DNA from 3 places in the Bacillus sp. EA-CB0995 genome. Region 1 is predicted to be linked to each of the others. Evidence: riboswitches for the same ligand, from Rfam matches in the RefSeq annotation. Region 1 holds a riboswitch; each other region holds the start of a gene.
The links. A riboswitch is a leader RNA that binds a small molecule or an ion and turns the genes downstream of it on or off. The one in region 1 is predicted to bind S-adenosylmethionine.
Positions count from the first base shown of each region.

Region 2: it holds a riboswitch for S-adenosylmethionine, as region 1 does, so the genes downstream of both, ACEWFJ_RS17570 (YezD family protein) here and metK (methionine adenosyltransferase) in region 1, are expected to answer to the same signal.
Region 3: it holds a riboswitch for S-adenosylmethionine, as region 1 does, so the genes downstream of both, mtnW (2,3-diketo-5-methylthiopentyl-1-phosphate enolase) here and metK (methionine adenosyltransferase) in region 1, are expected to answer to the same signal.

Region 1 is NZ_CP169269.1:894,797-905,415, reverse strand. It holds partial or broken gene ACEWFJ_RS04850 (GAF domain-containing sensor histidine kinase) at 1-1,736, opposite strand, end outside; gene ACEWFJ_RS04845 (hypothetical protein) at 2,128-2,553, shown strand; gene ACEWFJ_RS04840 (GNAT family N-acetyltransferase) at 2,815-3,348, shown strand; gene ACEWFJ_RS04835 (NUDIX hydrolase) at 3,420-4,064, opposite strand; gene mobA (molybdenum cofactor guanylyltransferase) at 4,087-4,677, opposite strand; gene ACEWFJ_RS04825 (MogA/MoaB family molybdenum cofactor biosynthesis protein) at 4,674-5,183, opposite strand; gene ACEWFJ_RS04820 (hypothetical protein) at 5,345-5,527, shown strand; gene ACEWFJ_RS04815 (hypothetical protein) at 5,531-5,716, shown strand; gene metK (methionine adenosyltransferase) at 5,763-6,962, opposite strand; SAM riboswitch class I at 7,128-7,252, opposite strand; gene pckA (phosphoenolpyruvate carboxykinase (ATP)) at 7,472-9,058, shown strand; gene ACEWFJ_RS04800 (hypothetical protein) at 9,309-9,530, shown strand; gene ACEWFJ_RS04795 (DMT family transporter) at 9,554-10,459, opposite strand.
Region 2 is NZ_CP169269.1:3,392,802-3,403,420, reverse strand. It holds gene pssA (CDP-diacylglycerol--serine O-phosphatidyltransferase) at 1-3, opposite strand, end outside; partial or broken gene ACEWFJ_RS17585 (LTA synthase family protein) at 390-2,274, opposite strand; partial or broken gene ACEWFJ_RS17580 (DUF3888 domain-containing protein) at 2,466-2,860, shown strand; lysine riboswitch at 2,951-3,133, shown strand; gene lysA (diaminopimelate decarboxylase) at 3,315-4,631, shown strand; SAM riboswitch class I at 4,759-4,867, shown strand; gene ACEWFJ_RS17570 (YezD family protein) at 4,934-5,077, shown strand; gene ACEWFJ_RS17565 (phosphoadenylyl-sulfate reductase) at 5,169-5,873, shown strand; gene sat (sulfate adenylyltransferase) at 5,918-6,949, shown strand; gene ACEWFJ_RS17555 (hypothetical protein) at 6,958-7,053, shown strand; gene cysC (adenylyl-sulfate kinase) at 7,066-7,659, shown strand; gene ACEWFJ_RS17545 (nitrite/sulfite reductase) at 7,673-9,295, shown strand; gene ACEWFJ_RS17540 (DUF3906 family protein) at 9,308-9,520, shown strand; gene cobA (uroporphyrinogen-III C-methyltransferase) at 9,738-10,514, shown strand; partial or broken gene ACEWFJ_RS17530 (sirohydrochlorin chelatase) at 10,517-10,619, shown strand, end outside.
Region 3 is NZ_CP169269.1:1,591,327-1,601,945, reverse strand. It holds partial or broken gene ACEWFJ_RS08470 (carbon-nitrogen family hydrolase) at 1-193, opposite strand, end outside; partial or broken gene ACEWFJ_RS08465 (aminotransferase class I/II-fold pyridoxal phosphate-dependent enzyme) at 208-1,397, shown strand; SAM riboswitch class I at 1,450-1,556, shown strand; partial or broken gene mtnW (2,3-diketo-5-methylthiopentyl-1-phosphate enolase) at 1,613-2,560, shown strand; gene ACEWFJ_RS08455 (RuBisCO large subunit C-terminal-like domain-containing protein) at 2,515-2,862, shown strand; gene ACEWFJ_RS08450 (2-hydroxy-3-keto-5-methylthiopentenyl-1-phosphate phosphatase) at 2,859-3,518, shown strand; gene ACEWFJ_RS08445 (methylthioribulose 1-phosphate dehydratase) at 3,515-4,153, shown strand; gene ACEWFJ_RS08440 (cupin domain-containing protein) at 4,131-4,643, shown strand; gene ACEWFJ_RS08435 (hypothetical protein) at 4,887-5,165, shown strand; gene ACEWFJ_RS08430 (DUF3909 family protein) at 5,194-5,526, opposite strand; gene ACEWFJ_RS08425 (NAD(P)-dependent oxidoreductase) at 5,531-6,421, opposite strand; partial or broken gene ACEWFJ_RS08420 (serine hydrolase domain-containing protein) at 6,426-7,525, opposite strand; gene ACEWFJ_RS08415 (sensor domain-containing diguanylate cyclase) at 7,586-8,920, opposite strand; gene ACEWFJ_RS08410 (nitroreductase family protein) at 9,264-9,881, shown strand; gene ACEWFJ_RS08405 (hypothetical protein) at 10,103-10,321, shown strand; gene ACEWFJ_RS08400 (DUF3915 family protein) at 10,549-10,619, shown strand, end outside.

The DNA of each region.
Region 1 (10,619 bases):
AGCCTGTTCATTCATATGTAATATACCATAATGCGGCTCATTCTTTGCTTTAATCATAGATTCAAAAAGGGAAAAGCCAATTCCATTATCCTTCACTTTCAAAAGTACATGTTCCCGTTGATAACTGAGTAAAACGTCAACTTTGTCTGCCTTTGCATGCTTTACAATGTTCTGCAAGCTCTCCTGCAAAGTATCGAAGATGACTCGTTCTTTCGTAAAACTAAGTTTTCGAGAACGGCCTCTTTCATGATATGTAATAGCTAGATTATATTCTTGTTTTAAGGATTGAATTTTATTTGTAATTGCTTGTTTTAGCCCTAACCTTTGTGTTGGATATGGCTTTAAAGCATAAATAGAATAACGAACTTCCCCTAAACTTTTCCGTAATTTTTTTATGCTTGTATCTACCACTTGCTGCATGTCCTTTGGTCGATCTGCGTACTTTTTCTGAGCTGACTCCATCTGGAATATCACTCCGGCCAATGCTTGTGCGATTCCATCGTGAATTTCACGAGCAATTCGATTTCTTTCTTCCAAAATCGTTCTTTTTTCTTGTTCAGAGACAAGTGTCCGTGTTTTAAGCAAGCTGCCCAATTGATTGGCAAACGTAGCTAAAGTCTGTACATCTTCAGTAATAAAGCTCGCACTTCTGCTTTTCCCTGCTACAAACATTCCAACCAATTCATGATTTACTTTAAGAGGTAAATATACAAGAGAGCGCATCGTATTTTCAAACACTTCATCTCCCGGAGCCATACCTGTTTTCCAATCCGTAACAACAACAGTTTCAGATATCTCTTCAAACTTCGTATACAGGTCAGAATAATCAGAAATATCACGGTGCACTTTTCCATCCTTTAATAAAAGTGTCCAGTTTTCCTCATCTTTTGCCCATAAAACATATGCCTGTATTCCTAGGAATCCTTTCAGTGATTGTTTCATTTGCTGTAAGTTTCCGGCGGATAACCCATGACTTAATTCCGTCGTAATGGAAAAAAGCTTATATAAGCGTTCTTTTTCCACCCGTATTTGTCTAACGAAAGAGCTAATAATACAGATTGCCACAAGCGGGAAGAAGAAGAACAGAACCATAATTTCATCCATCACTCCGCGATATCGGTAATCTAAAATATGTATAAGCGAGGAGTAAAATAAACAAAAACTCACACTCAATAATACTAATATATTTTTTTACGCCACTCTTCTAGCGGATATGGCTGAGGAAGAAGTATGATTAAAAGATCGTAAAAAATGCTGTTAAAAAAGCAAAGAAACACGCTGAATAAAAATAAGCTTATGAATTTTTCATATAAAACTGAGAGATTCATCCCAGAAATAAAAAGAGAGAGACATTCGCTGGAAAGCCAGTCTGCTAATATAATACTAAGAGCAAGCTGAGCACAATTAAATAGTGTCCTTTGCATAGGTAAGCGGCGAAGCAAATGGATACATAACATCACACATACACAAGAAACAACAGTTATATGTATTCCAAACTGCCAATTCATTACATAAATGAGCGTAAGACTTAGTGTGATTCCCCCTCTCCAAATACGGATAGGAAAATACTCAGTAATTCCCATAAACATAATTAACACCAAAAGCAGTATGAGATGAGAAGGCATTTTACTTAAAAATAAGGAAATGATAACAGCAATCACACCAAGAAAAGAAATAGAATAAATATAAAAACTAGCTACTTGTTCTCTCATAGAAGTAAAGTCTATCTTTTTCAAAACGATCCCTCCCCCAAAATCTATTATCATCATTATCTAACAAAAAACCGGCACTGGCAAAATGAGAATGTTCCCATTAGCCAATCACCGGTTGTCCACTGTTCCTTAGAAGGGGTGGTACAATATTAGTATAAAACGAGCCTCCTTATTTGACTATCCATCAAATGTTATAATTGTAAATATATTCTATTCTAATCATATAGAACTAAAGATGTATATGAATCAACTTCATAATTGTTTCTTTACCAGTAAAAGATAATGCCTTGGATCCAATTTGTTCATATAATTTGTACTGCTGAAAGTAATTTGGGCCATAAATAAGCTTCATATCAGAATCATGCAACATACTCATATTTTAAGTGCGTATTAAAAAAAATGAGGTGATTTTTTCATGAATAATCAGCCAATGTACTTTCCGCATGTAAATTATAATCAACAGCCGTATTATCAACACCCAGATTATCCACAACCAGGTTATCAACCATTCGAGGACACAAGGGAAATCGACGATGATGTCTATCGTCCCGACGATGCTGAAGATGCTCCAACAACCCCACCACCGGCACAAGCACCAGCAGCACCAGCAGCATTTTCTTCTCCTATACAAGCGTTTCAAATACGATCAGCGATGTGTAATTGTTTAGGTAGATGGGGATTTATTGGTTTAAGAGGACAAGGACCTTTTGGTAGAGATTTTTGGTTTTATACAACTGAAGTTAGACAAAACGGAGTATCCGGATATATTTGGCAATCAGGACGTCGACGAAAAGTAAGCTATCGGTATGCACAAATTAGAAACTTTATGTGTGTCTCTTAACGGAAATAACAGACCAACTATTTGAAAAGAAGAGGAGAAGTCCTCTTCTTTTTATATTCATTTCACTTGTAGCATACATAAAGTGAAACTTCCATCAGTGGGGATTTTACGGGCAGTTATCCCTCACCTATCTTCCTCGTCTCTCTTTGAATCTTGAGGTGGAGGTCTTACTGCCCGTTAATGCGGGATAAATTTTACGCTATTCAAATTCAAACATTAATATTATGATGAACTTAACTAATTCGAAAGAAGTTGAGAAATATGAAAACAATATGTTTAAGAAACGGAAAAGAAGTAATTATAAGAGAGGCTTTACAAAAAGACGCTCAATCTATGATTGATTTTTATAATGTAGTCGGCGGCGAAACTGATTTTCTTTCATTCGGGAAAAATGAGTTCAGTATGTCTTTAAATGATTATGAAAAATTCATAGAATCTACTGGAGCAGATAATAGTTCCATCATCTTACTAGCAACAATGGATGATGAAATCATAAGCATCGCATCTATTACCTCGAGTCCAAAAGCTAGAACAAAACACGTAGGAACACTAGGGATCGTAATTGCAGAAGAGTACTGCGGATTCGGTTTAGGTAGAATACTGATGGACGAGCTTATCGAGTGGGCAAAATTAAATGGGACTACGAAGAGAATACATCTCGTAACGAGAGAAGATAATGCTAGAGCAATAGAATTATATAAGAAAGTTGGCTTTAAGGAAGAAGGATTATTACAACAAGATACGTATATAAATGGTGTTTATTATAATACTCTTATTATGGGCTTGATGATTTAGATACCTATATAACGTAAAACTTCCATCAGTGGGGCTTTTCTTCATCCCCCACTGATGTTTAGTCATTCGCTTTACGCTTCAGTACTCCCTAACGATTTCATATTCTCTCTCATCAACCTTATAATGCTCTCATAATACGAATGTTCATGCTGAACAAAGTTACTTTTATCTACAGCCTTATGGATTAAAACTTTTTCCCCGGCTTCATTCACTTCGAATCCTTCCACTGTAATTTCATTCATTTCTCCTAACCAAAGTTCAGAGAAACTATTAAATTCAGTTTTAACAATGCCTGATACTTCTTCTATTTGCAGCTTATATTCATCCATTGGTTTTTTATTTTCATATAAAAAAACGTGAGCTAATTCTTTATCAATAAAATCTCCTATTGTAACGCAATAATCGATAATACCTAATGACACTAATTCATCAAACGAGACATCAATCCCTACTTCTTCCTTCACCTCTCGGATTCCATCATATACCGTTTCGTGTGCCAATATATGCCCAGCAGCTGTAATGTCTAACAGATTCGGATAATCCTTTTTTGTCTCACTACGAATTTGAAAGTGAACATAATCTACTCCGTTTTCTCTACTTATAAACCAACACTGAAACGTCTCATGCCAATGCCCCAGTTTATGTACCTCTTCACGGGTTGCTACTCCTATTGGATTTCTATGATCATCAAATATTTTCAGTAATTCGTTCTCCATGATAGCTTCTCCCCTTCCCCATTCACTTCCTATTCTGTAATTGGCTATATTCTTCTTTTGTATTCACATTAAGAAATAACTCTTTCGACAGCTGTGATTCTTCTGCCGTCACATACTGGACATTACACTGAGATAATAGCCCCTGCATACTTCTCTTACCTTCTTTTAATAACTGTTCTATTTTTCCTTTTACCTTGTGATGATATAGCGCTAAAAGTGGTTGTTTCCGTCCTTCAACTAGTGGAACAATTGCTTCATATGTTTCGTCTGCTCGTTCGATGAATGTCATCGCCCATGCTTTCGAAATATTTGGTGTGTCACACGGTGCAACAATATACCAATCTGCATCTACAAATTCCATGCCTGTTAATAAACCGGCAAGCGGACCGTTTCCTTTATACAGCGCAATATCTTCTACAACTGGTACATACAGTATATGCGAGAGCTCATTTGTAATCGCTGGATGGCTAATCACAACAATGTCTGTAACAACTTCTTTCAATGCTTCTATACTATGTTCAATAAATGTTTTTCCGCACCAAGTTACTAATGCTTTCGGTTCTCCAAAACGACTGGACTGTCCGCCGGCTAATACAATTCCTGCAATTTTCACTGGCGATGCAACTCAAATGTAATGTGTCCAAGCTCTGGTAAAATTAATTTCTTCATCGCAAGGCGAACCGCACCTGTTGATCCTGGCATAGAAAAGACAACTTTCCGTCCAATTGTCCCGCCAATTGCCCTGCTTAACATCGCCGCGCTTCCGATATCTTCTAAATAACTAATCATCCGAAATAGTTCTCCAAAGCCTACAATTTCTTTATCAAGCAACGCTTCCACTGCTTCAATTGTGACATCACGTTTTGTAATTCCTGTACCGCCGTTTGTTAACACAACATCTACATCTTCTTGCTGGCAGCCTGCTAACACAGCTTGCTGAATACTTTCTTTATCGTCTTTTACAATTTCATAAGCCGTTACTTGATGATTTGCTTCTATTAATAACTCTTTTAATAACTGTCCGCTTTTATCTGTTTCTTCTGTACGTGTATCCGAAATCGTTATGATTTTACAACGAACCTGTGCCGGTGCTTGTTTTTTATGTTCTGTGACGCTCATTGTCATTCGCTCCTTCTTCTGAACTATCTAAATTTTATCATATATGATGCAGCAACAAAAAAATGTGCGGCATGTCACACATTTTTATAGAAAAAATATCTCACTTCCGAATTCTTCCTTATAATAGAAATATAGGGATTTTCAAAAGGGAGGAATTTCATATGGATACAATGCGAAAATTAACGACACTATTTATCTTACTTTTCGTCGCTTCCATTAGCGCCGGCATGGCACTAAAAGACGCTGTACCTTACGCAGTCATTGGCGGTTTTGGATGTGCAACAATCTTTTTACTTTGCAGTGCATACTGCTTCGGAAAATCCCGTTCACAGAGGGGGCAATAATTGATGTTCGGTAAAAAATCAGCTATGTGTACATCATGCGGAAAGGAAATTGCGGTACACGAACGTTCTTGGATTTACATGCAATATCCGCCAAGCGGCATAACAAATATTCAAAAGTATATTGAACTAGGCGGAGAAGTGTATTGTACTTCCTGCGTTGGGAAGTTAGAAAAACAGGAAAGTAATTAAATAAAAAAAGCCTTGCACGTGTGTGCAAAGCTTTTTTCTTCCTATATTATAGACCAGCTTGCTCTTTTAAAGCTTCAGCTTTGTCTGTACGCTCCCAAGAAAGATCTACATCAGTACGTCCGAAGTGGCCGTATGCTGCTGTTTGTTTGTAAATTGGGCGACGTAAGTCTAGCATTTTGATGATACCAGCTGGGCGAAGATCGAAGTTGCTGCGGATTAGTTCTACTAATACTTCTTCAGATACTTTTCCAGTGCCGAATGTATCAACAGAGATAGATACTGGTTTCGCTACGCCGATTGCGTATGCAAGTTGTACTTCTGCTTTGTCAGCAAGACCTGCTGCTACGATGTTTTTCGCAACGTAACGAGCTGCGTATGCTGCAGAGCGGTCAACTTTTGTTGCATCCTTACCAGAGAATGCACCGCCGCCGTGACGAGCGTATCCACCGTAAGTATCTACGATAATTTTACGACCTGTTAAGCCAGCATCCCCTTGTGGTCCACCGATAACGAAGCGGCCAGTTGGGTTAATGAAGAATTTTGTTTCTTCATCGATTAACTCAGCTGGTACAACTGGTTTAATTACAAATTCTTTTAAGTTGCGATCGATTTGTTCCCAAGTAATCTCTGGGTGATGTTGCGTAGAAATTACAATTGTATCAACGCGAACTGGCTTACCGTTTTCATCGTACTCAACTGTTACTTGTGTTTTACCGTCTGGACGTAAGTATGGTAATGTATCATCTTTACGAACTTCTGTTAAACGACGAGCTAATTTATGAGCAAGAGAGATTGGAAGCGGCATTAATTCTTTTGTTTCATTACATGCGAAACCAAACATTAAACCTTGGTCGCCTGCACCGATTGCTTCGATCTCTTCGTCAGTCATTTGACCTTCGCGTGCTTCTAACGCTTTGTCAACACCCATTGCGATGTCAGCAGACTGCTCATCGATAGATGTTAAAACTGCACAAGTTTCTGAATCGAAACCGTATTTTGCACGAGTATAACCAATTCCTTTAATTGTTTCACGAACGATTTTTGGAATATCTACATAAGTAGAAGTCGTAATTTCTCCTGCTACCAATACTAAACCAGTTGTTACTGTTGTTTCACAAGCTACACGTGCGTTTGCATCTTTTGCTAAGATTGCATCTAAAATTGAATCAGAAATTTGGTCACTAATTTTATCTGGATGTCCTTCAGTTACAGACTCAGATGTGAACAGATGACGTTTTTTTGTCATGTGGTAAACCTCCCGACAGTAAATGTATATATTGTACGGAACTCATCCTTAATTTGCCACAAACTGCGACATTCATGTATTCTCCCACAAGCGCAAAATAAAAACCTTTCCTATATATAGAGGAAAGGTTGTATTCGCTACTTGCATACTGCTTTTTGCCCTTCGCTCTTATCGCTCGAGACATTACATCTCGCACAGGTTTAAGCACCTATTCACTTGAACTTGTCGTACATACAAGTGAGGTTGCCGGGCTTCATCGGGCCTGTCCCTCCGCCAGCTCGGGATAAGAGAGTATCCGTCCTCAACTATACTAAAGAAATGCTTTTCATTTGTCAATCCATATACACATATTCCTATAAGTTTTTAACGACAGAAATTTATGGAAAAAAATAATATAATAACACAAACAAAAATAAATAAATAGTATACATTATTTATATGATTGTGTTATACTCTTAATGGGGATTACGAGAATATTTATAAATTAAACAAAGGATGGTATATAAAATATGAGTACTGTGAATGTCCAAATTGGATTACATGAGTTATTAAACGGAAGCAATGCACAGGTTCAATTGAGCGTTCCACAATTAACGGAAAAAGTATTAATGAGAAATGAAGGACGATTAACTTCTACTGGCGCTGTTTCTGTTTCAACAGGAAAATATACAGGACGTTCTCCGAAAGATAAATTTATTGTAGACGAAGCATCTGTTACGGACAAAATCGCTTGGGGTTCGGTAAACCAACCGATTTCTGAAGAGCATTTTAATAAATTATATACAAAAGTATTAGAATACTTAAAAGAAAAAGAAGAACTATTCGTATTTAAAGGATTTGCAGGAGCAGACCGCAACTACCGTCTTCCTCTTCAAGTTATTAATGAATATGCATGGCATAACTTATTCGCACATCAATTATTCATTCGCCCAACTGAGGAAGAATTAAAAAATCATGATTCACAGTTCACAATTGTATCTGCACCAAACTTTAAAGCAGATCCAGAAGTTGACGGCACGAACTCAGAAACATTTATTATCGTTTCATTTGAAAAGCGTATCGTGTTAATCGGCGGTACAGAGTACGCTGGTGAAATGAAAAAATCAATCTTCTCTATCATGAACTACTTACTTCCAGAACAAGATATTTTTTCTATGCACTGCTCTGCAAACGTAGGTGAAGAAGGCGATGTCGCTTTATTCTTCGGTTTATCTGGAACAGGTAAAACAACATTATCTGCTGATCCAAACCGCAAATTAATTGGTGATGACGAGCATGGTTGGTCTGATAACGGTGTATTCAATATTGAAGGCGGTTGCTATGCAAAATGTGTGAACTTATCTCGCGAGAAAGAGCCACAAATCTTTGATGCGATTAAATTCGGCTCTGTTTTAGAAAACGTTGTGCTTGATGATCATACACGCATTGCAAATTATGATGACACTGCATTAACAGAAAATACACGTGCAGCTTATCCAATTGATGCAATTGATAACATCGTATTACCTAGCGTTGCAGGTCATCCAAATACAATCATTTTCTTAACTGCTGATGCATTTGGCGTATTGCCTCCAATCAGCAAATTAACGAAAGAGCAAGCTATGTACCATTTCTTAAGTGGTTACACGAGTAAACTGGCAGGAACTGAGCGCGGTATTACTTCACCGCAAGCAACATTCTCAACATGCTTCGGTTCTCCATTCTTACCGCTTGATGCATCTCGCTATGCAGAAATGCTTGGAGAAAAAGTCGAGAAGCACGATGCTAAAGTATTCTTAGTGAACACTGGCTGGACTGGCGGCGAATACGGCGTTGGAAAACGTATGAACTTAGGTCATACACGCGCAATGGTGCAAGCTGCATTAAACGGCGAGTTAGATAGCGCTGAAACAGCGAAACATGATATCTTTGGTCTTGAAGTACCACTTCATGTTCCTGGTGTACCTGATGAAGTATTAATGCCAGAACAAACATGGACTGATAAAGAAGCTTACAAAGCAAAAGCAACTGAGCTTGCGAATAAGTTCAAAGAAAACTTCAAGAAATTTGATAACGTTTCTGAAACAATTGTAAAACTTGGCGGTCCAATCGCTTAAACCCGACTTTACTTTGAAATATCCTAAATCATGTGAATAAGTATGTTGTTATTGCAAGAAAACAAGTACTCACCGACAAAGCCCACGTTTTCTTGTGATAGCACATGCTTACATATAAAAGAGGCCTACGATTCATTTCGTAAGCCTCTTTCCTATTTGCAAACATTTTTGACGATTTCTAAAAAATCAGCTATCAACCTTACAAAATATGGATATAATATATAAGTACACGGTAAAGGAGGGACTTCCATTGCTCTTCTTTTTAATCGCTCTTATTCATTTTGTTATCCCAGCTCTTGTTGGCTTAACATTATATTGGTACACACCTAAGCATAGTATTTTTTATGCGGTCCTCAGCGTTCTTCTCACAGGTATGATTCTTATTAGCTTTTTCCGCTTACCTTTCCTCAACTGGATTCCATTTATTACAGCTATTTTGTATCTTATTTTCTTACCTAAAATAAAAAAATAAGAAAGCAGATTTGATCTGCTTTCTTATTTTGATATATTTTCTTTTACGAGTAATGTTTGATTAGCTTTTTTAGATTTTACAAGCCACAAACCAACAAAAATAACAATTCCACCTATCATTTGTTGTAAAGATAGCTGCTCTCTCGCCCATATTGCCGCAAATAAAACTGCTACAAACGGTGTAACGTACATATACACCATCGTATGAGATGCACCAATTTTTTGAATCCCAACGTACCACATGACAAGACCAAATACAGTAACGAAGAAAATCGAATATAATAACGAAAACCATGTACTGCCGTGCTGAATCTCAAAAGGCAGCTGAACAATTCGCCAACCGCTTACTAATACAAGTGGCGCTGCACCAATCGCTGCCGCCCAGGCCGTTACGCGCAGGGCTGAATATTTCTTCATAAGCGGCCCTGCTAAGACAGGATATAATCCCCAGCAAATCGAAGCAATGAGTCCAATTGCATTGCCATAAAAAGATTGCACAAGTGAACGGCCTGCAAGTAATACAAGTGCTGCTCCTATACACGCAATGACCGATCCAATGAGTTTACGTGATGAAAGCTGTTCTTCTTTCAAGAATACAGCAAACATCGTTGTAAAAATGGGAGAAATCGAAATTAATAGTGACGCATTAGTTGCAGACGTATGTTGAATCGTCTCCATGAACAGCGTTTGATACAGCGTAATCCCCACCATACTAACGAAAGTAAGCCTGACAACATCTTTCCATGCAATATAAAGCGATTTTTCTATGTAAAACGCCAACAATAATAAAAGTGGTGCAGCAGTAACCATGCGCATTGCTGTAAATTGGATTGCTGTTAATTCTACAAGACCGTATTTTCCGATTGTATAATTGATTCCCCATATGATAACAACACAGAAAAGCAGTAATTCAATTCCCCATCTTTTCATACATTTCCCCCACTATATCTAATCCTTTACCTCATTAAATTTCAAGAGACATGTTAAAATTCCTTCTTTCCTTCACCTATCTTCTTTGTCTTCCCTAAATCTTAACGTATACAAGCAGCAAAATAAAAAAGAAGAAAGCAAGTTTAATCCGCTTTCTTCT
Region 2 (10,619 bases), 2.0 Mb from region 1:
CAAAATCTGATCCCTTGCTTTCTTTTATAGATTCTTGATTAGTTTATGAAAGTTTATCCTTTTTATCATAACATAAATTTCCTGTGCTAGTATGAAAAAATTCTTCGTTTTGAGAAAGATTTCATCGGATTTTCATTTGTTGTAAAACCGGAAGTATTAATCAAGGAAATCCATTATGTTGTTGGAATGAATAAAGTATATAATACAACCTGCTTTTTGGAGAAATAAAGGACATATTACGTTAAAAATAAACCCCGAATTGTCACAATTCGAGGTTAGTTCGTTATTCTGTATCAATAGGAAGTAAGACCTACAACCACATCAATATTTAGAGAAAACAAAGAAACTAGGTGGAGGATGGAAAACCCCTATCTGATTAAAATTTCACCTTATTCAAATTTCGTTATCATCGTACCAGTCTTATATTTATTATGCGGGTCAAATCGTAACAAATCACCGTAAATGAGTTTATCAGAGTAATTCAATTCTGTTTTTGCCTTTTCGATATATGGTTGACAAATGTTAATATCAGCTGGCTCACCAGTTTTTTTGTTATAGCATACATTTTTTGTATACATATAATCATTTGTTACGAAACTACCGTCACGCATAACCACAAGTGGTTCATCGTTTGTTTCAAATAAATCTGTGCCAAATTCAATAGAGTTGTTTGTTTTCACACCGAGTAAATGAAGAAGCGTCGGTTTTACATCAATTTGTCCAGAAACTTTTGAAATGATTTTTCCTTTCTGACCAGGAATATGTATGATAAGCGGTACCCTTTGCAGCTGCATCATATCAAAAGGAGTAAGTGTTTCTTTTCCAACAAATTGTGCCATAGCAGCATTATGATTTTCAGAAATACCATAATGATCTCCGTAGATAATGATAATAGAATTGTCATATAAGCTTTCTTTTTTAATTGTTCAATAAAATGTTTTAGTGCTTCATCTGTATAACGTACAGTTGGAAAATAACGATTTACAACGCCGCTTTCTGAATTGTATTCATCAATGGATTGATCCTCCGGTTGTAGCAAAAAAGGAAAATGATTTGTTAATGTAATGAATTTCGTATAGAACGGCTGTGGTAAAGATTTTAATTTTGAAATAGATTGTTCAAAGAATTCTTTATCTTTTAATCCCCAACCAACAGACATTTGTTCTGTACCTGTATAGTCTTGTAAATTAAAATAACGATCATATCCGAGTGCAGGATACATCAAATCACGATTCCAAAATGTTTTATCATTTGAATGAAATACAGCAGAGTAATATCCATATTTTTTGAGTTGTTCTGGTGTGGCTGTATATTCATTATTAGCATGTGTAAAGAAAACAGAGCCACGATCAAGCGGGTATAAGGAGTTTTCAATAATAAACTCGGCATCCGATGTTTTCCCTTGTCCAGTTTGATGATAAAAGTTATCGAAATAATAGCTGTCTTTAATGAAGTCATTTAAAAATGGTGTAATTTCTTTTCCATTTATTTTTTGATTGATGACAAAACTTTGTGTGGACTCCATTGAAATTAAAATAACATTTTTACCTTTTGCCACGCCGAACAATTCTTTGTTTTCTTGTCTATCCTTTGTTTTTACGTAGTTATCAATTTCAGAAAAGCTATCTCCGCTTGCAAAAACACGCTGAGCAGAAGATTTCGATTGCAGTGCAATATCATAAACATGATAAGTATACAAACCAAGATTTTTCACAACCGTTTGGCGATCAAATGAATGTGAAAAAAGTTGTGGTTTATAAATAACTGAAACAACCATTTGCAAAGCTAATGCTGCTGTTACACCGCTAAAAAATGTTCGTTTCTCTTGCCGAGATAGAGGAGTAGTATCACAAAAATTAGGGAATTTACGAGATAAAATGGCTAAAATAATTACATCAGCAAATAAAAGAAGTGTTTTATATGTAAATAGTTCTTTAATACTTGTCCCTAAATCAGCCATATTATTTGTTTGAAATAATACAGGGAATGTTACAAAATCATTGTAAAATCCGTAAAACATAGCATTGCCAAATAAAATAAAGGATAGCACGATACTAATACTGATAATGATTCGGTTTCGATGTTTTGTTGCTAATAAAGCGAAACCGAAAAAAATAATAATGAAGCTAATGGATTAAAGAACAACATAATTTGTTCGAAAGCGTTATCAATTTTCATATCAAAAGCTAATTTGTATACAATATATGTTTTGATCCACAATAAGACGACAGCCACGAGAGCAAATCGTACTTTTGGAAACAAACGTTGTATCATAACGGGCTCCTCCTACTACCTACAAGTAACCGCCTCTTTTATGTATATGACAGGCTACATATTTATATGTTTTTTACTATGTGTACTATTATATAAAAACATAGTGAAATTGTGGATGATTTTCTAACAATTGGATAGAAAAAGAAGAGAAGGATAAAATAAAAGCATTGATTGATAGATGGAGGAGTACTATGAAGAAAATATGTTGTTTTATATTAAGTTGTTTCATTTTACTTGGAAATCCAGCTTCTTTCTCTGCTGAGCATGAGCCATTATTACTAGAAGATGCACTTTATTCCGTGCTGTTTCCGAGAATAAATGAAGCAATTCAAAAACATTATGGAAAACAAAAGCCGTATGAGTGCCCTAAAATTGTTAGTATGAAAAAATGTACAGCGGTACATATTTGTTTCGGACATCTATCGAAATGATTAAATATGAGCCAGGAACAGGTGGGAGAAAGCTTCCGCCATTTGAAAAAGTAACGATTACGTTTGAAAATGATAGTGGTGAATGGACTGCGAAAAATATAGATGTAAAGCGCTTACCAGATGATACGAAAATTAATTGCCGTAAACCGATTTGAAAAAAGTGTTTGACAAATAAATTAGTCATTTGATATTGTTAATAGCAACAAAAAGATGCTTGAAAATTAAATAGACTTACCTCATCTACACTCGAAGGTAGAGGCCGCGGTAATCAAAAGTAAACTATGGGAAATAAAGTGGTATTCATGATCATAGGTTGAAAGGGGTTATCGCCGAAATATATGAATGACCACTTCATTCATATATTGGGACTGCATTGAATAAATGTAGTACTGTCATAAGTATTTTGCTTATGGAGAGCTATTAGGAGATGTTTGATGCGGTTTCTTATTTGAGAAAATAACAATACGTTTATTTTTTCGACATAAATTCTTCTAATAAGAAACGCGTGTGAACATTGTTCCGCGCGTTTTTTGTTTATCTAAATTAGGAATAATAGTAATAAATAAGAAATGTAATAGAGGGTTTTGCGAAAACAAGGGAGGAATTCACATGTATTTACACGGCACAAGCCGCATTAATGAACAAGGACACTTAGAAATTGGAGGATGCGATGCTACTGAACTTACAAGAGCATATGGGACACCACTTTATGTTTACGATGAAGCAGCAATTCGAGAGAAATGTCGTGCATTTCATCGTGCTTTTAGGGAAAGTGGGTTCTCTTATCAAGTAGCATATGCAAGCAAAGCGTTCTTGTGCATGGAAATGTGCAGGTTAGCTGCCGAAGAAAATATGTCACTAGATGTTGTGTCTAGCGGAGAACTATATACGGCGTTGCAAGCGAGATTTCCAGCAGAGCGCATCCATTTTCATGGTAATAATAAAACAGAAGAAGAAATAAGAATGGCATTAGAAGCTAATATTGGCTGCTTTGTTGTAGATAATTTTTTTGAACTAGAGGTATTGCATGATTTAGCGAAAGAATACGGGCAAGTTGTGAATATCTTGCTGCGTGTGACGCCGGGAGTAGAAGCGCATACACATGAATATATTACAACAGGTCAAGATGATTCTAAGTTTGGTTTCGGTATTTCAACAGGGCATGCATCACAAGCGGTAAAAAGTGCATTAGAAAAATCAAACTATCGTGTATTAGGAATTCATTCTCATATCGGATCGCAAATTTTTGAGACGGCAGGATTTATTCGTGCAATTGAAGTGCTTCGCAACTTCTTGGAAACAGTGAGAAAAGAAATGAACTATGTAGCCCCAGTATTAAATGTAGGAGGCGGTTTTGGAATTCGCTATACGGAAGGGGACACACCTCTTGCTCTTGGTGAATATGTGAAAGCTGTGACGGATGCGGTACGTGAGCAGTTTACAGTATGCGAATACCCCCTTCCAGAAATTTGGGTAGAACCAGGCCGTAGTATTGTTGGAGATGCAGGAACAACGTTGTATACAGTTGGAGCGATTAAAGATATTCCGGGTATCCGTAAATATGTATCGGTTGATGGAGGTATGACAGATAATCTTCGTCCAGCACTTTATGGAGCTCGTTATGAAGCATTGCTAGCAAATCGTGCGAATGAATCTGCCGAAGAGGTTGTTTCAATTGCGGGAAAATGTTGTGAAAGTGGGGATATGCTCATTTGGGATGTAGAGCTTCCAAAAGTTGTTTCTTGTGATCTCTTAGCTATTTCTTGTACAGGGGCATATGGTTATTCGATGGCAAATAATTATAACCGTATTCGTCGCCCAGCAGTTGTGTTTGCAAAAAACGGAAAATCACAAGTTGTTGTGGAGAGAGAATCGTATGAAAATATTATTGAGAACGATCGCATACGTGTAAAGGAACTTGTGTGACTGCGTCCTTACTTAGCTGAAGTGGGAGTTGTTTAGGTGAACAACTCCTTCTTTGTCAAAAAAACATAAAATTTATCGGAAAACTAGGATTGAAAAAAATCAGAATTGTGATAAAATACAAATATAATTCTTATCAAGAGTGGCGGAGGGAACTGGCCCGAAGAAGCCCGGCAACCTACTTTATAGGAGTAAGGTGCTACTTCCAGCAAAATGGTATCCATTTTGGAAGATAAGGTAGATACGTTACCGGAACAGTCTTTTCGAAATGGGAAAGATTTTTTTATGAAAAAGGGGGGCTGTTCGTGGGAGTGCGCGGACAATTTGAAGAAGTAGCAAGTCAGATTCAATCTATGCTTACTGATATGAAATATGGTTCTATTACAATTGTTGTGCAAGATGGTAAAGTGATTCAGCTTGAAAAAAGTGAAAAAGTACGCTTAAAATAAGCACGCTGACTAGAAAAACTAGAGGCGGCCCTAATCTATTTCTATAGGTTAAGGCCGCCTTTTTATATGGGTGTTATGAGGGGGGACAACGATGTTAACGTACGAAACGTGGCAAGATAATTTTGTTTCATTTCAGGAAGATGATGAAACGAAAGGCGCTTTGGCAGCAGTACGCTGGGCGTATGAACATTATGAGGACGATATTGTTTATGCATGCAGCTTTGGGATAGAAGGAATGGTTTTATTGCACGTGATTAACCAAGTAAATCCATCTGCAAAGATTGTATTTTTAGATACAAATGTTCATTTTCAAGAAACATATGACTTGATCAAAAAAGTCAGGGAACGATTTCCTAAGTTGAATATTATTGAAAAGCAGCCGGCACTTACACTTGAGGAACAAGCAAAAGAGTATGGTGAGAAATTATGGGAACATAATCCAAACCTTTGTTGTCAATTAAGGAAAATTAAGCCGTTAGAAGAAGCGCTAACAGGTAGGAAGGCATGGATATCAGGCTTAAGAAGAGAACAGTCTGAAACGCGAAAACATACGCAGTTTGTCAATCGAGATCATCGCTTTCAATCTGTTAAAATTTGTCCGCTTATTCATTGGACTTGGAAAGAAGTATGGCGCTATGTATACAAGCATAATTTGCCGTACAACCCACTCCATGATATTGGGTATCCGAGCATCGGATGTGAAACATGTACCGTGCAGGTACAAGAGGGTGGAGATTCGCGAGATGGGCGCTGGGCCGGGAAGTTGAAAACAGAATGTGGTCTTCATTATCAATGAAGACTACTATTCGTTAATACTTGATATAGAAGGAGAAAAAGAAAATGAGTGATACAAAAATATTAGTCAATCGAATTGATGAAACATATGAAACAGCACATATCGTAAAAGAAATTGAGTTAGATGGAATCGCATTAAGTGATTTAGAACTCATTGCGATCGGTGGATATAGCCCACTTACTGGCTTTTTAGGAAAGAACGATTATGTGTCAGTAGTAGAAACAATGCGATTAGCAGATGGAGATGTATGGAGCATTCCAATTACATTACCTATAACAGAAGAAAAAGCGAAGGAATTAAAAGTGGGGGAAGAAGTTCGGCTTGTAAAAGAAGGTGTAACTTACGGTGTGATTCAAGTTCAAGAGATTTATGCGCCTGATAAAGAAAAGGAGGCGTTACTTGTCTATAAAACGGTAGAAGAAGCACATCCGGGTGTTAAAAAATTATACGATCGTCCGGATATATACGTGGGAGGACCAATTACGCTTGTGAAACGGATTGAAAAAGAAAAATTTTCCACTTATCATTTAGATCCAAATGAAACACGAGCAGAGTTTGCGCGGCGTAATTGGAAAACAATCGTTGGTTTTCAAACAAGAAATCCAGTTCATCGCGCGCATGAATATATTCAAAAAGTAGCGCTTGAAATTGTTGACGGCCTGTTTTTAAACCCGCTTGTTGGAGAAACGAAATCAGATGACATTCCAGCTGATGTTCGAATGGAAAGTTACGAAGTACTTCTAGAAAACTACTATCCAAAAGATCGTGTCTTTTTAGCAGTATTTCCAGCAGCGATGCGATATGCTGGGCCGCGTGAAGCGATTTTTCATGCACTTGTAAGAAGAAACTTTGGGTGTACGCATTTTATTGTCGGCCGTGATCACGCTGGTGTTGGAAATTATTATGGCACGTATGAAGCGCAGGAAATTTTTACGAACTTTACAATAGAAGAATTAGGAATTACACCTCTTTTTTTGAACATAGTTTTTATTGTGCGAAATGTGAGGGAATGGCATCAACGAAAACATGTCCGCACGAAAAGGAAGATCATGTCATTTTATCAGGTACAAAGGTAAGAGAGCTCTTGCGAAATGGAGAACTGCCACCAAGTACATTTAGCCGTAAAGAAGTCGTAGAAGTCTTAATTCGTGGTTTGCAAAAAGAAGTTGTGACAAAGTAAGGAGAGAAAAAGATGGGAACAAATATTACTTGGCATACGGCATCTGTTTCAAAGGAAGAACGCCGAAAGCAAAACAAAAATCATAGCTTTGTTCTTTGGTTTACAGGGTTGTCAGCTTCTGGTAAATCAACGGTGGCAAATGCAGTAGCTCGCAAGTTATTTGATAAGAATATTGGTAATTATGTGTTAGACGGAGATAATATTCGTCACAGTTTAAATAAAGATTTAGGATTTTCAGAAGAGGATCGTACAGAAAATATTCGTCGCATTGGTGAAGTAGCGAAATTATTTGTTGATAACGGAACGATTGTATTAACAGCATTTATTTCACCGTTTCGAGAAGATCGTCAGCAAGTGCGTGACATATTAGAACAAGGTGAGTTTGTAGAAGTATTCGTAAAGTGTCCAATTGAAGAATGTGAAAAACGTGATCCGAAAGGACTTTATAAAAAAGCAAGAAGCGGGGATATTAAGCAATTTACGGGAATTGATTCTCCTTATGAGGAGCCGATTCAAGCTGAAGTTATTGTGGAAACGCATCGCTATTCTATCGAACAGTGTGCGGAGCAAATTATTGCTTATTTGCAAGAAAGAAGCTTTATCTAGGAGGAGATACATGATGGGTTATGAAAAAGTATGGGCAAATAATGAAAAGCTAAATGCAACAGAAAAAAGGAAATTAGAAAAAGATGGTTTAGAAATTTTTAAAAATATTCCGTATTATGCTGAGCATGGATTTGCGTCTATTCCGAAAGAAGAATGGGATTCTTTTAAGTGGGCAGGTTTATATTTGCAGCGTCCAAAAGAGGCGGGGTATTTCATGATGCGTGTGAATATACCATCTGGAATTATAACAAACGAACAGGTGGAAACTCTTGCTTCTATCGCCGAAGATTACGGCCGTGATGTGCTTGATATTACAACGCGTCAAGCTATTCAGTTTCATTGGCTGCAAATTGAACAAATTCCAGATATTCTGCAGCGGCTAGAGAAAGTAGGGCTATCAACAGCAGGTGCATGCGGTGATATTACACGTAATATTACAGGGAATCCACTTGCTGGAATTGATGAAAATGAATTGTTTGATACACAAGTAATTGTGCAGGAAGTATATGAATATTTTCAGCATAACGAAGAGTTTTCAAATTTACCTCGCAAATTTAAAATGTCGATTAGTTCGAATGTGTACAATTCAGCAAATGCTGAGATTAACTGCGTGGCATTTACACCTGCAACGAAAGAAGTGAACGGAGAAACAGTCATTGGTTTTCATCTAAAAGTAGGCGGCGGTTTATCAGCGCGTCCATATTTAGCAGAAGAACTAGATGTATTTATTTTACCAGAGCAAGTAAAAGATGTAGCCATTGCCGTCGCAACTATTTTCCGTGATTTTGGATATCGTGAAAAGCGTCATCTTGCTCGTCTGAAATTTCTAGTTGCAGATTGGGGGCCAGAAAAATTTAAAGAAAAGTTATTACAATACACAGGAACTTTACATGATAGAGGAGAAAGTGCCCTAAAGGGTTGGAATGCTGGTTATTTTTACGGTGTTCATAAGCAAAAGCAAGATGATTTATACTATGTTGGTTTTAATGTACCAGTTGGTCGCCTGCATGCAGAAGAAATGTATGAGATTGCTAGAATTACAAAACAGTATGGAAACGGTGAAATTCGCACATGTAATTCGCAAAACTTTATTATTCCGAATGTACCGAAAGAAAATATTGATGTCCTATTGCAAGAACCACTATTGGAAGCAATCTCTGCAAAACCAAAGTCATTTATCGGTTATGCAGTTTCTTGCACGGGTATTGAATATTGCAATTTAGCATTGGTGGAGACGAAAGAAAGATTACGCAATATTGCGGATTATTTAGATGCACAGCTTGTATTAGATGTGCCGGTTCGTATTCATATGGTCGGTTGTCCAAATTCTTGCGGACAAAGACAAATTGCGGATATCGGTTTGCAAGGTGTCAAAATGAAAACGAAAGAAAAGGGGATTGTTGAAGCTTTTGAAATTTATGTAGGTGGAACGTTACTAGACGGCGGTACTTATAATGAAAAGCTAAAAGGGAAAATTGATGGTGAAGATTTGCCGCATGTTCTCGTAGCGTTTTTAACATATTTTAAAGAAAATAAACTTCCTAGTGAAACATTTTATGAGTTTGTTGGTCGTGTTGGAATAACGGATTTACAAGCAGCATTAAATACGATTTTAGAAGAAGTGATCGCATCTTAGGAGGGGAACAATATGGACTTATATCGTTTTGAAGCAATTTTAGCAAATGGTGTTGTTCCTGTAGTTGTTGTTGCACAAAGTGAAGAGCAGGCATTTCGTCTCGTTGAAATAGAACTTGAAAAATATTTTTTGCCTTTACCGGAAGTGAAAGAGATTTCTTTATATGAGAAGAAGAAAATTCGAAAGGGAGCAGCCTTTGTTTTGCATGAACAGGAAACGACTTAATACGATGCTAACAGGCAGTAAGATGAAGATTTGTAGACTTCCATTAGATAGGGATGAAGCCCCCTCACTGATGGAAGTTTCACTTTATTATTTGGTTGACGTTAAGCATGTCATAAAGGAAAAATGCTCACAAAATCCTGATCGGTCCGGTTAATGTAATATGGGGGAAAAATCCATTTATAGAAGGTTCACATTATAAAAGAAATGGGGAGAAAGTATGGGAAAAGTGTACATTGTTGGTGCAGGACCTGGGGATCCAGATTTAATTTCTGTTAAAGGAGTAAAATGTATTCAACGAGCAGATGTCATTTTATATGATCGTCTTGTGAATAAAGAGTTACTTTCTTATGCAAAGCCAGAAGCGGATTTAATTTACTGCGGGAAACTTCCGAACTACCACACAATGAAGCAAGAAACGATTCATGCTTTTCTAGTGAAATATGCAAAGAAAGGCAAGATTGTGACGCGTCTAAAAGGCGGAGATCCTTTTGTGTTTGGAAGAGGCGGAGAAGAAGCGGAAGCATTGGTGAAACATGGTATTCCGTTTGAAGTTGTTCCAGGCATTACAGCTGGTATTGCAGCTTCTGCGTATGCGGGAATTCCTGTTACACACCGAGACGCTAGTACAAGTTTTGCGGTTGTAACAGGGCACCGGAAAGAAGGTGCAGAAGAAGAGGTGAAGTGGGAAAACTTAGCGAAAGGTGTGGATACGCTTGCTGTTTATATGGGTGTAAGCAACCTTTCTTATATATGTGAACAGCTTTTAAAATATGGAAAAAGTGAACATACACCAGTGGCGATGATCGAGTGGGGGACAACAGTATCTCAGCGTACAATTACAGGAACATTAGGAAATATTGTATCTGTGGCAGAGAATGAGCAAATTCAAAATCCAAGTATGATTGTAATTGGTGAAGTTGTACGCTTCCGTGAGAAAATTCATTGGTTTGAACAAACGCTTGAACATTCGTATCCACTCAGCGGAGTACTTTAATTATGAAAGCAGTATTATATATTTGTCATGGCAGTCGTTTGCAGGAAGCACGTGAAGAAGCGGCTGCTTTTGTTACATCGTGTATGGAACGTGTATCGGCTCCTA
Region 3 (10,619 bases), 700 kb from region 1:
AACGTCTGGCTTTTCCTTCATCGCTTCGTTTATTTTTTTCGGCATGTTCTATATTTTTTTCTACATTCCCAAAAGTAATATCCATTTGAATACAAGCAATTTTCATTGATTTCTCCCTACTCCCTTTTATTTTTTCTTTACAAAAAGTTGGAAAGATTATATTATTTGTCACTAGAATTGTAACAACTTTCAAAAGAGGTGGAAAGTATGAAACGTTTTCAATCTTCTGAGTCATTAACATCATTACCAACACAATTTTTTGCTTCGCTCGTCACAAAAGTCAACAAAGCCGTGCAAGCTGGTCATGATATTATTAACTTAGGACAAGGAAATCCAGATCAGCCAACGCCAGCGCATATCGTAGCAGCGCTACAGCGTGCAGCAGAACAACCAATTCATCATAAATATCCGCCATTTCGCGGGCATGAAAGCTTAAAAGAAGCTGTCGCTACGTTTTATGAGCGTGAATACGATGTACAGTTAAATCCCAAAACCGAAGTAGCTGTTTTATTTGGTGGAAAAGCTGGATTAGTTGAATTACCGCTTTGTTTTACAAATCCAGGCGATACAATTCTCGTTCCTGATCCTGGCTATCCAGATTATTTATCAGGTGTTGCCTTAGCGAAAGCAAAACTTGCAACAATGCCATTATTAGCAGAAAATCATTTTTTACCTGATTATACAAAGATTGATTCCCAAACTGCTGAACAAGCAAAATTAATGTTTTTAAACTATCCGAACAATCCAACAGGAGCCATTGCAACAACAAAATTCTTCGAGAAAACTATATCGTTTGCAAACAAACATGACATTTTAGTTTGTCATGATTTCGCGTATGGTGCCATTGGCTTTGATGCTAAAAAGCCAATTAGTTTCTTACAAGTTGATGGAGCAAAAGATGTTGGCATTGAAATTTATACATTATCAAAAACATATAATATGGCAGGGTGGCGCATTGCGTTTGCTGTTGGGAATGAAAGTGTCATTGAAGCAATCAACTTATTACAGGATCATATGTATGTCAGTATTTTTGGTGCCGTGCAAGAAGCTGCTCGCCAAGCGTTATTAAGTCCGCAAACTTGCGTAGATGAACTAGTTGAACGCTATGAATCTCGAAGAAATGCTTTGATTACTACCTGTCATTCTATCGGTTGGAATGTGGTTGCACCAAAAGGATCTTTTTTGCATGGCTGCCTGTTCCAGATGGGTATACTTCAGAACAATTTGCTGATGTATTATTAGAGCAAGCTCATGTTGCCGTTGCACCAGGTGTCGGCTTTGGTACACATGGGGAAGGTTACATTCGCGTTGGTTTATTACATACAGAAGAACGACTTCGCGAAGCGGTCCATAGAATTGATCAATTAAAAATTTTCAAAAAATCATTGACAACATAAAAATTCTCTGTCAGAATTCAGTTATCAAAAAAATTAAAACATTTCCGAATACTTCTTATCAAGAGCAGGTGGAGGGACGAGCCCGATGAAACCCGGCAACCGACCTATTTTATATAGGCACGGTGCTAATTCTCGCAGCATTAAGCTGACAGATAAGGAGCTGGTTGTAAAAACCTCTCCTTAGCTGAGAGGTTTTTTTATTCAACTAGGAGGTTATGAAAATGAGCGGAATAACAGCGACATATTTAATTCATGATGATTCTCAAAATTTAATTCAAAAGGCAGAGCAAATCGCCCTCGGCTTAACAGTTGGTTCATGGACACACTTACCCCAATTACTACAAGAACAATTAAAACAACATAAAGGCTCAGTCATTAGCGTAGAAGAATTAGAAGATAATGAAAAAATAAATATATACCTTGATAAAAAAGTAAAACGCGGTCTTATTAAAATTCATTATCCATCTGCTAACTTTAGTACCGACTTACCAGCGATTTTTACAACTGTTTTCGGAAAGCTATCACTGGATGGAGAAATTAAATTAATTGATTTGACATTTTCTGATGATATAAAAAAATGTTTTCCAGGTCCTAAATTTGGTATCGATGGAATACGAAACACCTTGAATGCTCACGATCGCCCTCTTCTCATGAGTATTTTTAAAGGAATGATTGGCCGTAATATCGGTTATTTAAAAACACAGCTTCGCGACCAAGCAAGCGGTGGTGTAGACATTGTAAAAGATGATGAAATTTTATTTGATAATCCGTTAACACCACTTTCTGAACGTATTCGAGCCGGAAAAGAAGTATTGCAGTCCGTATACGAAACATATGGTCATAAGACGTTATATGCTGTTAATTTATCTGGACGGACTTATGATTTAAAAGAAAAAGCAAAACAAGCAGTTGCAGCCGGAGCTGATGTATTACTCTTCAATGTATTTGCTTATGGACTTGATGTTTTACAAGCATTAGCTGAAGACGATGATATTTCTATCCCAATCATGGCACATCCAGCAATAAGCGGTTCTTACATAGCATCTGAATTATACGGATTTTCCTCATCCTTATTACTTGGTAAGTTACTTCGCTATGCAGGTGCAGATTTCTCACTATTTCCATCACCTTATGGAACTGTCGCTTTAAAAAAGAAGAGGCACTTTATTTATCAAAAGCGCTTACAGATGAAAACGAACCATTTAAACGCAGCTTTCCAGTTCCATCTGCTGGGATTCATCCAGGACTTGTTCCTCTTCTTATTCGTGATTTTGGTGGACAATGTGTCATTAATGCTGGTGGGGGTATTCACGGGCACCCTTCTGGCGCACAGGGAGGCGGAAAAGCGTTTCGATCTGCCATCGATGCAACGCTAACAAACATGCCTCTTCATGAGGTTAATGATCCTAATTTACAATCCGCCTTGCGTTTATGGGGCAATCCTTCTGGAGAGGTGAAGGCATGAGTATTCAAATTTTTTGCGATTTCGATGGCACAATTACAAATAACGATAATATTGTTGCCATTATGGAAAAGTTTGCACCACCAGAAGCGGAAACAATTAAACAAAAAATTTTATCACAAGAACTTTCTATTCAAGAAGGTGTTGGAAAACTTTTTTCTCTATTACCTACAAGTTTACAAAATGAGATTACAACTTTCATAAAAAAGACTGCTGTCATTCGTTCTGGTTTTGAAGAATTCGTACAGTTTGTCCAAACAAAGAACATCTCACTTCATATTATATCAGGAGGAATGGACTTTTTCGTTTATCCTCTTCTTGAAGAACTTATAGATTCTAATCAAATTTACTGTAATGCAACTGATTTTTCGGGTAAAACAGTTCAAGTAAACTGGCCATATCCATGTGATGAGCATTGCGAAAATGAATGTGGTCTTTGTAAATCAACACTTATTCGCAATTTAAGTTCACAAAATGATTTTAAAATCATAATTGGTGATTCTATTACAGATTTACAAGCAGCAAAGCTTGCTGACAAGGTATTTGCTCGTGACTTTCTTATTACAAAATGTAAAGAACATCACATTTCTTATACACCGTTTGAAACATTTCACGATATACAAAGCGAAGTGAAGCAATTGTTGGAGGTGATAAAGTGAAACAACTATTTCGTCAATGGCAAGAACTGAGTGAACTGAAAAAAGAATTAACCGACCGGAACTGGTTTCCAGCAACAAGTGGAAATATTTCAATAAAAGTGAGTGACAATCCACTTACCTTTCTCATTACAGCAAGCGGAAGAGATAAAACAAAAACAACACCAGATGACTTTCTGTTAGTTGATCAAAATGGTAATCCTGTTTTAGAAACAGATTTACGTCCTTCTGCAGAAACATTGTTGCACACTCACATTTATAATCATACAAACGCTGCATGCGTCTTGCACGTTCATACAACCGATAACAATGTCATTACAAATGTACACGAAAAAGAAGTTGTGTTCTGTAATCAAGAAATTATTAAAGCACTCAATATTTGGGAAGAAGGAGCTTCTATTCGTATTCCAATCATTGAAAATTACGCTCATATTCCAACGTTAGGTGAGCAATTCCGCAATCATATTCGCGAAGATGCAGGAGCTATTTTAATTCGCAATCATGGTATTACAGTATGGGGAAAAGATAGCTTTGATACAAAAAAGAGATTAGAAGCATACGAGTTTCTATTCCAATTTCATATTAAACTATTATCAATTAAAGGAGGCATTCAACATGGTGCAAATTCGTATTCATGAAGTTAACACTCATATTGAAAAAGAAATAGAAGTACAACAGTTTTTACAAGATGAAGATGTTTTGTATGAGAAATGGGATATTACAAAACTTCCTGTTCATTTACAAGAAAACTATGCATTAACTAATGAAAATAAGAAAGAAATTTTAGAAGTATTCGCAGAAGAAATTGCTGATGTTTCTAAGCGCCGCGGCTATCAAGCGAGCGATGTCATCTCACTTTCTCATGCAACACCGAATCTAGATGAATTGTTAGTAAACTTTAAACAAGAGCACCATCATATTGATGATGAGGTTCGCTTTATTGTTAGCGGACATGGCATTTTTGCCATTCAAGGAAAAGACGGTCGTTTCTTTGATATTGAACTTGAACCAGGCGATTTAATTTCGGTTCCTGAAAACACGAGACATTACTTTACACTTCAAGATGATCGTCAAGTTGTCGCAATTCGTATTTTTGTGACAACTGAAGGTTGGGTTCCTATTTACTAAGGTAGTACGTTGAATAAAAGGAATGGATTCCCCTTTTTCTTCCTTTTATTCACTCTACATATATACATCCTCCTATAGACAGGTTTATCTCTATTCAGGAGATAAACCTGCATTTTTTGTTGAATAATTTTTTACAATTTTATGAACATTTTGTGAACTTTTTCTGAATATTCTGTTTAAAATGTGTTATAATACAAATAATAGAAAAAACAAGTGGAATTGTAAAAAGGAGGAAGGGAATATATGGAGTTAATTTTAGCCATTCTTTTCGGTGTCGTTTGCGGGTCTATACCTGCTGTTGTGGGAGCTATTATGGAGGAATTAGAAGTTGGTATGATTGGTTTTGTCGCATCTTCTGTAAGCGCTTTATTCTTTGGTTTATATGGTGCAATTCCTGTTTGTTTACTGTTTGCACTATATATATTACGTCATTCTCGCACAAAACGATTTACTCGAACTAGAATGGGTGAAGTCATTCCCTTTCCAATTGAAAAAGCACGCCGAGCAACAGGTCTTTCCTAAATAAAAAAGTCCTCATATGAGGACTTTTTTATTTATTTTCTTCTAAAAATTGAAATAGCTCCTGTAAATGAAGTGCATCCTCTCCATAACTAACCGAAACATAAAATTTCCCGTCTACTTCTGCATTCATATATAAATCAATGAGATCACGTTCGTACTTTAACGCTAAATAAAATTCCATCTCTTCTAGCATTTCTTTCGTTGTTCGAATGACATAACGACTTGTTTCATCTCTACCATATTCAAATACCGGTTCAAAACTATACTTCTTTTTAAACGCAGCCAGTTGCTTATCATTAATATAAATTGTTTCTGCGCGCTGTACCGTATCAATGATATTATCAAATTTCTCTAAACCCATACACTCACTCCTTTATGTATCGTTTATATAATGCCTGTGTTCCGCTATTTTCTTCACCGTCTTGCATCAATTGTTCATATAATTCTCGCGCAAGAGCTAAGCCAGGCGCAGATAACCCAAGTTGTTCTGCTTCTGCTAACGCAATTTTCATATCCTTAATAAAATGTTTCACGTAAAATCCTGGTTCAAAATCACCTTGTAACATGCGCGGTGCTAAATTACTTAATGACCAGCTACCTGCTGCACCAGTAGAAATACTTTGTAACACTTTTTCTGGATGTAAACCTGCCTTTTTTGCATAAGCAAGTGCTTCACATACACCAAGCATATTAGATGCAATCGCAATTTGGTTGCACATTTTTGTATGTTGGCCACTACCTGCATTTCCTTGCAATATAATGTTTTTACCTAACAATTCAAATAACGGCAAGCATGCTTCATATACTTCTTCATCCCCACCGATCATAATCGCAAGGCTTCCTTCTTTTGCTCCGATATCTCCGCCCGATACGGGGGCATCTAATACATGAATTCCCTTGTTCTTCCCTTCTTCATAAATACGTTTCGCAAGAGTTGGTGTTGATGTTGTAAAGTCAATTGTAATCGTCCCTCGTTCTGCATGAGTAAGAATCCCCTCTGCACCAAAGTATACTTCTTCCACATCATGTGGATAACCAACCATAGTCATTACAACATCTACTGTTCTTGCAATTTCCTTAGGAGAATCACACCAGTACGCACCTTCTTCAATCAAAGCTGCTGTTTTTTCTTTTGTACGATTATATACATAAACAGTATAACCAGCTTTTAATAAATGACGCACCATACTTTTTCCCATAACACCTGTACCAACAAAACCAATAGAAGCTGGTGGCAATATCTGCTTCTGCTTCATCTTCTCATCCCCTTTTCTCTAATAAATCACTCACAAGTTTACGAAATTCATTATTAAACTCATCATCAATTCCATTTTGCACATTTGAGAATTCAATTACAAATAATTGTTTATCCCAATTAAAATTGTTAAATGTATTCCATCCCGAAAGTACACCATGATTATGATAATAATCTGGATATATATATAAGCTAAATGCATATTTTTTTCTGAAGATGGTGTTAGCATTAATTTTAAGCTTTCAGCAGAGATAAGCTTCCCTGTCATAATTGCTTCATCTAACTTTTTCATATCATGCACCGTTGTATACATCTCTCCGCATCCATATAACCAATTCATTGCTAATTTAGGCGCTAGCACAAGTTCATTCTCTTTCTTTTTATATCCTTTTGAAAAATTCACATCTCCTGCTGGTGTCTCTCCCATACCTGACTCTGTCATTCCCGCGGGAATAAAGATATGATCTGTAACGTATTGTGCTACAGATTGTCCCGAGTTTTTTTCTAGAATATAAGCTAGCAACATATAATTATAATCTGAATATAACCAGCCACTTCCAGGTTGAAAAGCAGTTGACTGTTGTCCAATCCATGTCACTAAATTAAGACGGGATGCCGCATTGACTTTCCCTTTTCCATGATCAGGGAGTCCCGATGTATGCGTTAATAAATGGTACAACGTAATATTTTTATTAGCAGGAAAAGAAGGAATATATTTATTCACGTTATCCTGTATATTTATTTTTCCTTGTTCTTGCAACTGTAGAATCGACACCGCAATTGTCGTTTTTGTAATAGAACCAATTCGATATTTTGTTTGCGGCGTATTTTCAATTTGTTTTTGTACATCCGCATAGCCATACCCTTTATCTAATATTGTACGGCCTTGATACGAAACGAGAACCGAGCCATTAAATTGTTTATCTTTTAAATATTGTTCTAGTTTTTGTGCAACAGCCGTATAATCAATTTCTTTTTCTCTTTCTTTTATTGTATCAGTAGAGGGTATTGTTTTTATTGACTTTGCTTCTTTTTTAGCAGGTACTTTAAAAAAGAAATAGCTCCCAACTAATATAATAGAAAGAAAAAAATAATTGCACTCCATAACGTCTTCATTTCTAAAAATCCTCCATCGCATCTTAAATAATTGTTCCTCCCTTCACCATTATCCGACAATAAAAAAAATCGCAACAATTTGTTGCGAAAATATGTTACATTTTTTTCTATATAAGCATACTTGATTTTTCCCCTTGTTCTTCGCTTCATATAATGCAACATCCGCTCGATGCATCAATATTTCTTTCGTAATTCCATTTTCGTATGCAGAAACACCAAAGCTTGCTGTGATATTTGAAATTCCAGAAAATTTTTTTGTTTCGATAAAAAATCGAAGCGATTCCGCAATTTGAAATGCTTCTTTTTCTGTTGTATGAGACAAAAAAATAATAAATTCTTCTTCGCTCCACCGTGCAAAAACATGATGCGGCTGTAATTTTGCTGTCACAAGTTCCGCTAGTTGTACCAATGCTAAATCTCCAAAATCATGACCATATGTGTCATTTACTTTTTTGAAATCATCAAGATCAAATAAAATCAGAGCAAATGATTGGCTCATTCGTATAGCAGTTTCCCAGCCTTGTGAAAATAGTCTTTGAAACTTCAACCGATTATAAATATTTGTTAAGGAATCAATTGTTGCTAAGCGCTCTTGTTCTTTATACTCTTCTTCTAACTCTGTAATATCTGTACATGTAACGATGAATCTCGTTACATCATCCGGCAAAGGAGCAATACGTAACAAAAACACAGTTGCTTCTTCAGCCTCATTATACATTTTGATTTTTCTTGATTTCATTAAGCAATCATCAATCCACATTGTATCATTTTCTGCAATATAATACCCATTCTCCTCTGCAAAATGTTCAGCAAATGTCATGTGATGCTCATGATATGACATGAGATCTTCATATCCGAAGAAACGTAAAAAATTTGTATTGCAATCTATAATTTCATCATCTTCTACAATAAACAACAAATCATTCTGAAAATCAAATATCATTTGAAGTAGTTCTTGTTGTAATATAACTTGTTTTAACAATGACAATTCATACAAACTCTTTTGCACTTCAGAAAGTATAGATTGTGGCGTAATTGGAGGTAACACAATGTTTCGTACCCCAAGTTTAATAAGGTCAACAAGTTGAGATGTAACTTGTTCACTCCATACAATGATAAAAGAAATATCTGAAGTAAATAATTCTTTTACAAATTCAACTTGAGAAGAATGAGAAATGTATATAATTACGATTTGTGGTTGAACTTTTTCAAACAATATTTTCCCGTCCTTAAAACTATGTGCCAAAAACAAGCACTTTGGCTTTAATGTTGCAACTGTATGTTGTTGATTATGACCTTCTTCAATATACAATACATTCACATCGAGATCTTGTAATACATTTTGAAAAACTGTATGTTCCAATAAAAAATGCAGAATGTTCACCACTAGGTTTTCACTCACTTCATTTATCCCATTCTTACAAGCTTAAGAATCCCTTACGATAGAGTTCATCACTTATAAGAACTTGATTTGTTCAACAAACCATCACATGGCAGTTTCACGTTACATAAACCTTTTGAAGCCCTGTATCATCTTTTTATTGTATGACAACAATAAGTGAGACGTTTGTGCGAATATCTTCTTTTATTCATATCTTTTTTAAAACACTTGACAATAGAACTGCATATATTATATCCTTTTACAGTATCCACTTACAAAATGTAAGTTAAGAACATTTTTATATTCAACTCATTTACAAATAGAAACAAAGCTTGGAGGAATTATGATGACACAGCAAGATTTCTTTACTGTTTTATACGAACGTACATCTAATCGTGCTTTCAACCCTGAAAAAGAGATTTCAAAAGAGGAACTATATGATATTTTAAAAGCTGCTGGCCAAGCACCATCAGCATGGAATTTACAACACTGGAAATTCCTTGTATTCCAAGGAGAAGATGTACAACGCCGCTTACATCCAATTGCATATAATCAACAACAAATTCTTGATGCATCTGCAGTTGTCGCTATATTAGGTGACTTAGAAGCATATAAAAATGTTGATGCTGTATACGGTCCACTTGTAGAACAAGGACTTATGCAAGAAGAAGCAAAAAATCGTTTGGGACAAAATATTGAAGGTGCATATCAACGTGAACAATACCCACGTGATGCTGCATTCTCTAATGCATCTTTAGCAGCAATGCAACTTATGCTTGCAGCAAAAGCAACTGGTTGGGACACATGTGCAATTGGAGGTTTTAACCCGCAAGCATTAATGGAAGAGTTTAACGTGTCTTCTCGCTACCTTCCAATTATGTTAATTACAATTGGGGAATCTACATTAGAAGGTCACCCAGCACCACGCATGAGCGTAGAACAAGTAGCAGAATGGGCAAAATAAAATGAAACCTCCACTAATGGAGGTTTTTTCATTCCTCACTAATGGAAAGCTTTCACCAATCAGGCACGTGACAGCAGTTATTCTCCATCTATCTTCTTCACTTCTCTCTAAATATTAAGAGGGGATTACTACCTAGGAATAGCAGACTGTACTCTAAAGATGCTTTTTTGTTACAATTATGATACAATAGTAACAAATTGATAACAAGTGAGGGATTTTCGTTGAATTTATCTGGAAGCTTTATCGCAATATTGTGCTATCTAGTCACAGTACTACTTCTATACTTCGTTGGAGATATGACAAATATTGCGATGCTACAGTTTTCAAAAGAAACAGCGCTTCAGTCCGAAATTGGTCAGCATGCTGGCCGTTCCGTTGCACCACTACTATTAGCACTTCCTGTATATATTATTGTTTTATATAAAAGCAAAAAAATATAAAGACTGTCTTTATTAAAAAGAGGCAGTCTTTTTTCTATACATATCCGCTTATTGTCCAAACTCTCATTTCCCTCTTCTCATATGTTATAAGAAGAATAGCAACATTCTACCTAAAACATTTATTATTTTCCTGAAAAATAGGAAAAAATCTTAAAAAAATTCTTCACTGTGTCCAAACAAAGCATGTACCTAGAGCATATCTTATTAATGTGAAGGGGGTGAGAATTATGTTCGGATGTTTTGGATTTGATGACTGCGACCGCCGTAGCCGTGTACGCAGCGACCGCCGTGTACGCAG